Linked DNA regions of Pokkaliibacter sp. MBI-7. The protein of the gene in region 1 interacts with the protein of each later gene in a pairwise test. Links are inferred from orthologs where the notes say so. Each region holds a gene or a part of one and is shown in the gene's direction. Other genes may lie near its edges.

Region 1 (6,369 bases):
CCTCCGCGACCAAAGATAAAGGGATCTCCGCCCTTCAGTCGTACGACGAGCTTGCCAGCCTGCGCCTGCTCGACCAGCAAGGCGTTGATCTGATCCTGCGGCAGACTATGCAGGCCTTTGTTCTTGCCGACATAGATGCGTTCGGCATCCGCTCTCGCCATGGTGAGAATCGCGGGCGATACCAGCCGGTCATAGATAATGACATCGGCATGCTGCAGTGCGCGCAATGCTTTCAGCGTCAGCAGATCAGGGTCACCCGGCCCAGCGCCTACCAGCACGACCATACCGTTCTGAGTACGTTCGGCGGGAAGACGCTGCTGCAACCAGTCCGCTACCGCCTGCGGCTGCAGCGGCAAGCCCAGTTTGGCTTCCTGCCAGACGCTGCGCAGCCAGTCACGTCGTGGTGCGCCCTTGGGCAACGCTGCCTGCCATCGATCTTTACTCTGCGCCAGCGCCTCAGCCAGTTCGCCGAGGCCAGCGGGTAACAGCTGTTCAAGCTCTTCACGCAGAATGGTAGCTAACAGCGTCGCCTTGCCAGCGGTTCCCACCGCAAGCTGCACATCACCACGCTGAATCCGGGCAGGAAAGGTCACCGAGCAAAGAGAAGGACGATCCACAACGTTGATAGGGATATGTCGTACCGAGGCCAGCTGAGCAAGCAGCTCAGCTTCCTGCTGGCTGACATCGGCCGCAATGATCAGATCAGCCTGATCAAGGTCCGCCTCCTGCCAGTGGCGAATCTCGTAATGTGCTCCCGCGTCCATCAACGCGCGTTCGACATTGGGTACCAGCACATCAGCAACAAGATGAACCTCGAAGCCCGCTTCCAGCAAGGGGCGCAACTTGGCCTCTGCCTGCATACCACCACCGATAAGCAGAGCCCGGCGTCCCTGACTGACGAAAAACAAGGGTAACGATTTCATCTACTAGCAGACCTGTACTGACGTCCCAACCACGGTGACAGACTTGGAACGTGCTCACGGTCTGCTGCGCGTCAGTTATACGGCGTTGAAAAGACCTTCGGCTGCTCATTTACGTCAAGTAAACTCCGCTTCCTCAGCTCTTCTCGCCTTGTCTGGCGCGAGATCGTGAACACCTTCTTAACAGCGACCGATGCTAATATAGCCAAAGGCAATATTAAACCCTGATGCAATATCGTTATTTTCTATATAAAGCGTAAATTTTTCTAACCATCCATTCGGCTGGCCCGGTAAGTGCCAGATCTGCGCCTGTCACCTACCGTTGATTTCTGACTGTCGACACTGATCAGCCTTGCCGGGTGATCCGCACAAAATAGTGATTATTACAGACATGACAGGGTTTTATGCTGCCCGCCTCTGTCATGCAATGCATATGGCCACACTCATTGCATTTAAAGGTGCCGGGGGCTGCCACCTCGCCACTGACGTACACATCATCTTCGAGTGTAAGACGATGCTGCAGTTCCAGCATGTCCAGCTGACTGCGATCAGCCAGACTGAGCAGCATGTCAGCAGTACGATGCTCCAGCAGCTCTATATCAAACTGTAACCAGCGTTTGAGTTCCTCCCGGGAGGAGCCAGCATTGGTTGCCATCGAATGAATGTCACGCCGCACCCAGGCCTTGAGCAGCTCGATCTCATCTTTGGTCATATCCTCGGCGGCCAGTTCGAGTTTGGCGGCCTCTTCAAGCCGGTCCTGAATCGCCTTCCAGGACCGATCCTCCACACTTTCCAGCAACTGCTCCATCCGCGCCAGCAGACGCTGATAGAGCGAGACCTGTTTCCCTTGATTTTGCTGATCTGACATCGCCTTCTCCTTGCAGTGGCACAGTTGTTTCTCTAGGTTATAATGCTTGCCTTACCAATCCGCGACCCCCAGCCACGACACAGCATCGGAATCTGACGACTGTCTGACTGGCGTCAACCCTACGGCGAGCTCCAGGCCAGACCTGGCGGCCATCCGGAACAGCAGATACCAAGCAGAATGAACGAACACTATCAACCGCACGACATCGAAGCCGCCGCCCAGCGATTCTGGGAAGACAACAAAACCTTTGAAGTGTCACAGGACGACAGCAAAGAGAAGTTCTACTGCCTGTCCATGTTCCCCTACCCCAGCGGCCGACTGCATATGGGGCACGTGCGTAACTACACTATTGGTGACGTAATCACCCGCTATCAACGCATGCTCGGCAAGAATGTGCTGCAACCTATGGGCTGGGACGCGTTTGGTCTGCCTGCTGAAAACGCAGCTATCAAGAACAATGTTCCTCCCGCCAAGTGGACCTACGAAAACATCGATTACATGCGTAACCAGCTGAAGCGTCTTGGCTTTGGCTACGACTGGCAGCGTGAAATCGCCACCTGCCACCCCGAGTACTATCGCTGGGAGCAATGGTTCTTCACCAAGCTGATGGACAAAGGGCTGGTCTACAAGAAAAACGCAGTAGTCAACTGGGACCCGGTAGACCAGACTGTACTGGCCAACGAACAGGTGATTGATGGCAAAGGCTGGCGCTCTGGTGCTCCGGTTGAGCGCAAGGAAATCCCCCAGTGGTTCCTGAAAATTACTGATTATGCTGATGAGCTGCTGGCTGATCTGGACAAGATGGAAGGCTGGCCGGAGCAGGTCAAAACCATGCAGCGCAACTGGATCGGTCGCTCCGAAGGGGTGGATCTGCAGTTCGCGGTTGAAGGCGAAGAGCCGCTGTCGGTATTTACTACCCGTCCTGACACCCTGTACGGCGTGACCTATGTGGCGGTTGCTTCACAACACCCACTGGCACTGAAAGCCGCCGAGCACAATCCTGAACTGGCCGCCTATATCGAGCGTTGCCGCCATCTGAAGGTGGCCGAAGCGGATATGGCGAAGCTGGAGAAAGAAGGCTTCGATACCGGTTTCGTGGCTATTCATCCGCTGACCGGCAAGAAAATTCCGGTCTGGACCGCCAACTTCGTACTGATGGACTACGGTTCAGGCGCTGTCATGTCTGTGCCTGCACACGACCAGCGCGACTGGGAGTTTGCCAGAAAATACAACCTGCCGATCATTCAGGTCATCAAACCTGAGAATGACAAGATCGAAGTCAATCTCGACAAGGAAGCGCTGACTGAAAAAGGCGTGCTGATCAACTCTGCCGATTTCGATGACCTGACTTCCGAGATCGCCTTTAAAGCCATCGCCGCCACCCTCGAAGAACAGGGTGCAGGCAAGGTCACCATCAATTACCGTCTGCGTGACTGGGGCGTATCGCGTCAGCGTTACTGGGGTGCCCCCATTCCGGTGATCAACTGCGCCTGCTGTGGTGCCGTGCCCGTTCCGGAAGAACAGTTACCAGTGGTGTTGCCCGAAGACATCGAATTTGATGGCGTCGGCTCCCCCATCAAGAAAATGCCATCGTTCTATGAAACCACCTGCCCGAAATGCGGTGGTGCAGCTGAACGTGAAACCGATACCTTCGACACCTTTATGGAGTCGTCCTGGTACTACGCACGTTTTGCCAGCCGCAACTGCAATAACGCCATGCTGGACGGTGAGGCCAACTACTGGACGCCGGTCAACCAGTATATCGGCGGTATCGAACACGCCATCCTGCACTTGCTCTATTCACGCTTCTTCCACAAGCTGATGCGCGACATGGGCCTGGTCAGCTCGGATGAACCCTTCGAGAACCTGCTGACGCAGGGCATGGTGCTGGCTGACACCTACTACCGTGAAGATGAGAAAGGTGGTCAGCACTGGTATTCACCACTGGATGTCACCGTCAAGCGTGACGACAAGGGCAATATTGTCAGCGCCACCCTGAACAGTGATGGCGAGCCGGTGCTGTCTGCCGGCATGAGCAAGATGTCCAAGTCAAAGAACAACGGCATCGATCCACAAACCATGATCGACCGCTTCGGTGCCGACACCGTGCGCCTGTTCATGATGTTCGCAGCACCGCCCGAACTGTCACTGGAGTGGTCTGATTCCGGCGTCGAAGGTGCCAACCGCTTCCTCAAGCGGATGTGGAAACTGGTCAACGACCATGCCGTCAAAGGTCAGGCTGGCGCACTGGATGTGGCCAATCTGACAGAAGAACAGCGTGATCTACGCCGCAAGGCTCATGAAACAGTTCAGAAAGTGACCGACGACATCGATCGCCGTCACACCTTCAACACGGCCATTGCCGCAGTGATGGAGCTGTGCAACGCCATCTCCAAATTCAGCGACAGCTCGGCGCAGGGGCTGGCGGTGGAGCACGAAGCCCTGTCTATGGCCGTGCAGTTGCTTTCTCCCATCACTCCCCATATCAGCCATCAACTGTGGCTGGATCTGGGTCACAGTGAAGCGGTCTGCGACAGCGCTTGGCCCAAGGTAGACAGCGCTGCTCTGGTACGTACTACTGTTGACATGGTAGTGCAGGTCAACGGCAAGACCCGTGGCAAGATCACCATTGCGGCTGATACCGAGCGCAGCGTGATTCAGCAGCTGGCACTGGCTGAAGACAACGTACAGCGCCACGTAGCAGATCAGACCGTCCGCAAGGTGATTGTTGTTCCAGGTAAGCTGGTCAACATCGTTGTGGGTGGTTGATAGCCCCTCAGAGACAAGGCTTGACGCGCGACCAGATGTCGCGCGTTGCTCACTTCAAGCAAGGAGATAAGCATGCGTTTTTGGATAGTGCTGTTGAGTGCCCTGTGGCTGGCTGGTTGTGGTTTCCAGCTGCGTGGCGCCCAGAATGGCGAAACCGGTCTGGTGATGCCAGTGAAAGCCAAATCCCCTCTGGAAGAACGGGTTCAGGCCAAGCTGACACAATTGGGTATTGATGGCAGCTACCATGGCGGCGACTACATGCAGATCATGTATGTGGACGAGCGTCGTGACCGCAGTCTGTTGGGCAGTGATGGCTCTGCAACTGAATATCTGCTGACCACCACGCTGACCTACAAGCTGGTCAACCCCTCGGCTGACACGCCTAATGTGCCGAAGAAGCTGCGACTGGAACGCACTTATCGTTACAACCAGGACACACTGCTGGCTTCTGATACTCAGGAAGCTCAGATACGCGATGAGATGCTGGGCGAACTGCTCAATCAGCTGCTGATGCGCTATCGTGCAGCGGAACACCGTGTTGAACCCCGCGAGTAACAAGTAGCCCCGCATGAAGCTCAAAGCTGAGCAACTCGACTCTCACCTCGATAAAGGTCTGTCACCGGTCTATATGCTGACCGGTGACGAGCCTTTACTGATGCAGGAATGTGCCGACCAGATCCGTAGCCAGGCGCGCAAGCGTGGCTTCGGTGACCGGGAGGTTTTTCATGTGGAGTCCGGCTTCAACTGGGAACAGGTGCTGGCCTCTGCCAATAGCCTCTCTCTGTTTGCAGAGCAAAAGCTGCTGGATGTCAGGCTGTCAGGCAAGCCGAACGATCAAGGCAGCAAGGCACTGCTTGAGTACGCCTCACGTCCGCCACAGGACACGGTGTTACTGCTTACCTTACCCAAACTCGACAGCAGTGCGATGAAGGCCAAGTGGGTCAATGCTATCGAGCAGGCCGGTGTGCTGATACAAATCTGGCCAATGGATGCTCAGGGGCTCCCTCGCTGGCTGGCTCAACGTGCCAAGCAAAAGGGCCTGCGCCTGACAACCGCAGCAGTGGAAGTCCTGGCACAACGAGTAGAGGGAAACCTGCTCGCCGCTATGCAGGAGCTGGATATGCTGGCTCTGGTCAGTGATGGCGCCGAAATCGATGATGAACAGATCCTCGATCTGGTAGGTAACCACGCGCGTCATGACGTCTACGATCTGTGTCGAGTTGCTTTCAGTGGCGACTGGCCAGCGACGCTGCGCATCCTGTCACACCTACGTCAGGACGGCGCCGAGCCCACATTGATGTTATGGGCATTAACTCGTGAGTTACGTGATCTGCTGCAACTGCTACGCCTGCAACGTGACGGTATGAACTTTGACAATGCCTGCCGACAGGCCAGGATATTTCCTCAACAGCGCCAGATTCCTCTTCGCAAAGCAGCGCAGCGTTGCCGCCCGGTATTACTGATGGCTCTGCTGCGACAGGCTCAGCAACTGGATGTCTTTAGTAAGACAGGGCAGACCGCCCTGTTCTGGACTGAACTGGAATTGTGGCTATCTCATCTGACAGGCCATCCCCTGCCCTTACCTTTCTACCGTCAATGACAGAGCTTACCCGTGCACCTGCCGTCAGTTCAGCACGTACTCACGATTCGCAGACATCGACCACATGACGTTGATAAGCCCGCTAATGCCCATTCAGGCACACTACTACCACAGGTAAAATGCGTCGCCTCACTGCTTTCGCCTTGTCTGCCACGAGTCCGCAACCATGCACGCGCTCTGAGATTGCCGTGATGATTGCGACAGGGCCTGCG
Region 2 (5,443 bases), 770 kb from region 1 along the record:
TTTGTCGGAAGATCAGAGCTTTTCTGGTAGAGGCAAGTCAATTAGTCTTGCTTCAGGTCATGCGGAGCCAAGGAGCTCAGTTTTTGAGACTACTGGGTCTCAGGCAGAATGGTATGAACAATCTTTGGTTGATGCATCTGACCCGCAGTCAGAGCAAGTAATAAAAAACTGTAATGAAGATGGTTCTCCTGATGTGGCAGCTTCAAATCCATGGGAACGACCTATTTCTGAGCTAATGGATGACGATGTCGATCTTTTTGATGAGGCTGATGGTGACGATATTCCAACTTCTTTAGAGACCGAACAGAAAGAAGCAATTGTCATAGAAGAGGAAGACGTTCCTTACCAGGAAACCGCGCGTGTCCTGCCCATGCGCGCCGACCCATTATTCGAGCTTAAGCGTCAGGCTCGCGTGAAAGCAGATGCCTCATCGTTCAGTGTTAATGCTGAGGAGCATATTATCGTTAGTGTGACCGCGGTCAGTGACGGTGGTTTTGACGGTGAGCAATTATTACAGGTACTGCTAGCATGCGGTTTGCGATTCGGCGAAAGAAATATCTTCCATCGCCATGAACTGGGGCTCAACAAAGGTAAAGTCCAGTTCAGCATGGCTAACATGTTGAATCCAGGTGACTTTGATCTTGATCATATCGAGTCTGTAAAAACCCCCGGGGTGACGTTCTTCATGGGTATGCCTGGTGCTGACGATTTGATGCTGGCTTTCGAGTGCATGCTGAGTACTGCACAGTGCTTGGCAAAAAACCTGAATGGTGAGCTAAAAGACGAGAATCATAGCGTCATGCGCCCCCAGACAATCGAACACTGTCGTCAACGTATCCGGGAGTTTGAAAGGCGTCAGTTGACACATCAACCTCATCGCAGACAGCACCTTTCTTGATAGCAAAGCTGTCCTGACAGAAACGACATAGGCCGGTACAATTCCGGCCTATGTCGTTTCTGTCAGGACCAGTTTCTTATGTCTCTTACTCCTAGTGATGCCATTGAGTCGCTCCGTCAGCAAATTCGTGAGCACGACTATCATTACTATGTCGAAGATGATCCGCGAATTCCTGATCAGGACTACGATGCATTAATGCAGCAGCTGAAAAAGCTGGAGAATGAGCATCCAGAGCTGCTGACTACAGACTCCCCGACGCAGAGAGTGGGAGGGTCACCATTAAGCAGCTTCAGTACTGTGCAACATGTTGCTCCCATGCTCTCTCTTGATAACGCTTTTAGTGAGCAAGATATGCAGGACTTTGTCCGGCGTATTCGGGAGCGGCTTAAACTACCCGCAACGAGTACAGTGGCGTTCGCAGCTGAGCCTAAGCTGGATGGGATTGCCGTCAGTTTGCTGTATGAAAATGGCTCTCTGATCAGGGCTGCAACGCGGGGGGACGGTGAGTTTGGAGAGGACATAACCGCAAACGTAAGAACGATTGCTGCGGTTCCGTTACGTCTGCTCGGGGACTCAGTGCCTCAGCGATTGGAGGTAAGGGGAGAGGTGGTTATGTCAAAAGCCAGTTTTGAGGCTTTTAACCAGCGCGCTATTGCAAAAAATGAGAAGCCATTTGTAAACCCAAGGAATGCTGCCGCGGGAAGTTTACGCCAGCTAGACTCCCGGATCACAGCTAAACGCTCGTTGGATTGTTATTGTTACGCTGTGGGTCTGCTAGAAGGGCATGAGTGGCCTGAGGATCAGATGGCTTTGCTTGAAAAGCTGAAGCAGTGGGGGTTTAAGGTAAATCCTGAAATCAAATTGGTTTCTGGTATCGATGGATGTTCAGAATACTACAGCCAAATGATGACCAGACGAGATCAACTCAAGTATGAGATTGACGGCTTGGTCTTTAAGGTAAACCGGCGCGACTGGCAATCAGAGCTGGGTTACGTTTCTAGAGCTCCCCGATGGGCTATCGCTCATAAGTTCCCCGCCCAGGAGGCGATGACCACTGTTGAGTCGGTTGAGTTTCAAGTTGGACGTACTGGCGCTATAACTCCTGTAGCTAAACTGAAGCCAGTGTTTGTTGGTGGGGTTACTGTCTCCAATGCAACGTTGCATAATATGGATGAAATTGATCGACTTGGCATCCAGGTTGGAGACTATGTATTTATTCGTCGGGCGGGCGACGTTATTCCTCAGGTTGTGAGAGTGGCGTTGGAGAAACGTCCTGACACTGCGCGACCTGTATCCATGCCGACTCAATGTCCTGCCTGTGGGGCTGATGTTGAGCGCGAGGAGGAGCAGGCAGTTGCCCGCTGTTCGGGTGGTTTGTCCTGCCCGGCTCAGCGAAAAGAGGCACTGAAGCATTTTGTTTCTCGCCGTGCGATGGATATCGATGGACTTGGTGACAAGTTAATCGATCAGCTGGTAGACACAAGTTTGGTACTGAGTCCTGCTGACTTATACAAGTTACAACTATCTTCACTAATAGGCTTGGAGCGCATGGGAGAAAAATCTTCAGTTAAGCTACTGAAGGCTATAGATGCGTCCAAGTCGACAACTCTTGCAAAGTTCATATATGCCCTGGGTATCCGTGAAGTTGGCGAATCTACAGCAAAAGCTGTTGCCAGCTTCTTCGGTAATTTGCAGTCGATTAAAGAGGCTGATATTGAGAGGCTTCAGGAAGTGCCAGATGTCGGTGTTGTAGTAGCTAAACATATTCATGTGTTTTTCCGACAGTCAGACAATCTTGATGCTGTAGATCGCCTCATAGAGGTCGGCGTGCATTGGACTGAAGGTCAGCCTCGCAGCGTTGGTGATGCTTCTGCATCCTTGCCACTAACGGGGCAGACAGTGGTGGTGACAGGTACTATGGAAAGTGTTTCGCGAGATGATGCGAAGGCGCTGTTGGAGCAATTAGGCGCCAAAGTGGCAGGGAGTGTTTCTGCAAAAACCAGCTGGGTATTAGCTGGTCCTGGAGCCGGGTCAAAGCTGTCGAAGGCTGAAGTGCTGGGGGTTGAAGTGAGGGATGAGGCGTACTTCCTTTCGCTGCTCGCATTGAATGGTGTGCAGCCAACTAGTGATTAGTCACGGCTATAAAATGTGCTTTCAGTTCTGGGGTGCCTGATGAGGGCTCACCTAGGGGATGCAGCTCGTGCTCAATGTAGCGACTCGTCAAGCATTGGTGATTACATATAAGCAACTCTCTGCAACCGGTCCAATAAAGCTATTCGTCTACCATAACTATAGCCGCGGGAAAGTGGCTTCAAGGCATACAAACTCAGTCATATACAAGGTACAAGCATATGGATATTGGTATTTATGGCCTTAGCCTGACAGGCGTAGTGACCGCTGTTAGTTTGGCTCATGTAGGTAACAATGTTGTACTGATGCCTGCTCCTGGTGAGTCATTACAGATGGTGGAGTGGCAATCTCTACTCTCCGATGAGCCAGGGTTGCTTGCAGCTTTCAATAAGGAACAACTGGAAGGGCGGTTGAAAGTTGAGGTAGGCCACCAAAAGTTGCTACCAGGTAAGGATGCACACTTTTTAGCTCTGGACCCTGATGCTTATGCTTCTCTCGATGAATGGCTGGGGTTAGATCAGCTGGTGGATGAGCGTGTACTGCTGATCATTCAGACCGCTGTGCCTGTAGGGACAGCAGAGCGATTGCAGGCGTCAATAGCGCAGAATTGGGCTAAGCAGGGGTTCTCTTCCCCCTATGCTGTAGTTTCCATGCCTGACTTTATTCGTCAGGGTACCGCACTGGATAATTTTCAGCGTCCAGGGCGAGTGTTGGTTGGCTGTGATGTTGATTGGCCACGAGCACTGATGCGCGACATTCTTCGACCTTTTAATCGTAACCGTGATTCGTTGCTGTTTATGAGCAGCAGAGAGGCCGAGTTTAGTAAGTTTGTTGTGAACGGGATGCTGGCTACCAAGCTAAGCTTTATGAACGAGATGGCAAACCTTGCCGAGCTTCTCGATGTCGACATTGAGAAGGTTCGGCATGGTGTTGGGTCTGATAGCCGTATTGGATATGACTATATCTATCCCGGTTGTGGTTTCGGTGGGGCACATTTTTCTGCTGATATCATTCGTCTCGCTGCCCAGGTTGAACAAAGTGGCGGGCATGGCAACTTACTGCAGTCGGTTCTTAAAATTAATGAGCAACAGAAGGAGGTACTGTTTCGAAAGTTATGGTGCCACTATCAAGGGCAACTTAAAGGCCGGACAGTCGCAGTTTGGGGGGCATCCTTTAAACCCAATACCAGCAGTATGCGTAATGCGCCGTCACTGGTGTTGATGGAAGCGCTCTGGGCGCAGGGGTGTTCGGTACGTCTGCATGACCCTAAAGCTCTGGACAATGTGAGAGAGCTGCTCGGTGACCGTGACGATTTGGTCTTATGCAGTGATCCTTATGAAGCAGTGGCAGGAGCAGATGCCTTGTTGCTAATGACAGAGTGGAAAGACTACTGGAGTCCAGACTATCGACGTCTGATGCAGCTCTTGAAGACTCCTTTAGTGCTGGATGGACGTAATATTTATGATCCTTATCTGATGGCTGAGCGTGGATTTATCTACCAAGGTGTCGGGCGTCGTACAGCTTAGCTCTCATTGGCTAGATGTGTTGTTTGTTTGCACAGTTTGCAGGATTGCTCTCGCGGCCTGCCGCAGGACGACTATAGTTAATGAAGGTGATGGAAGCGATGATGCCCTTTCGTCAGGTATCGTCGCTGATCAATTCGGTTCGCCAAATGTCGGCTTTTATCGGCTCATATCAGTTTTATGTATTAAGCGAGCTAAATTTAAGACCTGATTGGCAGCCTGGTTTTGAGCGGGAGTCATGCTATGTTGAGGTCCGTTAAAGTAAGCGACTACATGAATAGTGAGCCGGTCACATTTCATCCCGAAACCGCTCTGTTTGAAGCGATAGAGTACTTTCAACGTTTCAGAGTTTCAGGTGCGCCAGTAGTTGACTACTCTGGCCAGTTAGTGGGCTTGCTCTCAGAAGCAGACTGTCTTCGTGCCATCCTTGAGGATACCTACTATGAGGTGGAGCACGGGGGTAAAGTCGGTGATGTGATGACGACGGATGTGCAATCGGTGAGGCTGGATACGGATATTATTGAAGTGGCGAAAATATTCATCCATCAAGGGAGGCGGCGCCTTCCTGTAGTTGCAGATGGCTTGCTCGTTGGTCTTATCAGTCGTAACGATATCCTGCGGGCAATCTATGATTTTTCCGATACGAGAAAGGCATGAGCATATTTCCTGAGCCTCCCATTTTGTTGTACCCCTCCTTAGCAATAAGGGTAGGGCTTGAAGAAGCGGTGTTGTTGGGAATATATCATCAGTGTGCTGCTGCGTGGGGGGCTCGGCAGCAGGGTGAGCATTATTTCTTGCTGACGCAACAGCAGTGGCTCCGGCTTGTGCCATTTTGGGATGAAGACACTCTGGCCAGGATCACTCATAGTCTGGTTCAGCAAGGCTACATAGA

The links. Proteins that work in one complex are often made in the same cells at the same time.
Region 2: the proteins of leuS (region 1) and ligA interact in binary tests that used the Escherichia coli proteins (3 or more experiments, as listed by UniProt). The link is inferred for Pokkaliibacter sp. MBI-7 from one-to-one orthologs.

The regions. Positions count from the first base shown.
Region 1 is NZ_JARVTG010000001.1:1,065,697-1,072,065, forward strand. Bases 1,633-4,761 are described here. They hold leuS (leucine--tRNA ligase), read left to right. Parts: upstream 1,633-1,965; coding sequence 1,966-4,557; downstream 4,558-4,761. Other genes in these bases: QCD60_RS04735 (zinc ribbon-containing protein), read right to left, coding at 1,633-1,788; lptE (LPS assembly lipoprotein LptE), read left to right, coding at 4,630-4,761. Outside these bases: siroheme synthase CysG, read right to left, coding at 1-923; more of QCD60_RS04735, read right to left, coding at 1,267-1,632; more of lptE, read left to right, coding at 4,762-5,112; holA (DNA polymerase III subunit delta), read left to right, coding at 5,126-6,157.
Region 2 is NZ_JARVTG010000001.1:295,763-301,205, reverse strand. Bases 529-3,503 are described here. They hold ligA (NAD-dependent DNA ligase LigA), read left to right. Parts: upstream 529-976; coding sequence 977-3,031; downstream 3,032-3,503. Other genes in these bases: QCD60_RS01480 (nucleotide sugar dehydrogenase), read left to right, coding at 3,250-3,503; zipA (cell division protein ZipA), read left to right, coding at 529-898. In the rest of the region: more of zipA, read left to right, coding at 1-528; more of QCD60_RS01480, read left to right, coding at 3,504-4,554; QCD60_RS01475 (CBS domain-containing protein), read left to right, coding at 4,795-5,208; QCD60_RS01470 (DnaT-like ssDNA-binding domain-containing protein), read left to right, coding at 5,205-5,443. UniProt on the Escherichia coli protein: DNA ligase that catalyzes the formation of phosphodiester linkages between 5'-phosphoryl and 3'-hydroxyl groups in double-stranded DNA using NAD as a coenzyme and as the energy source for the reaction.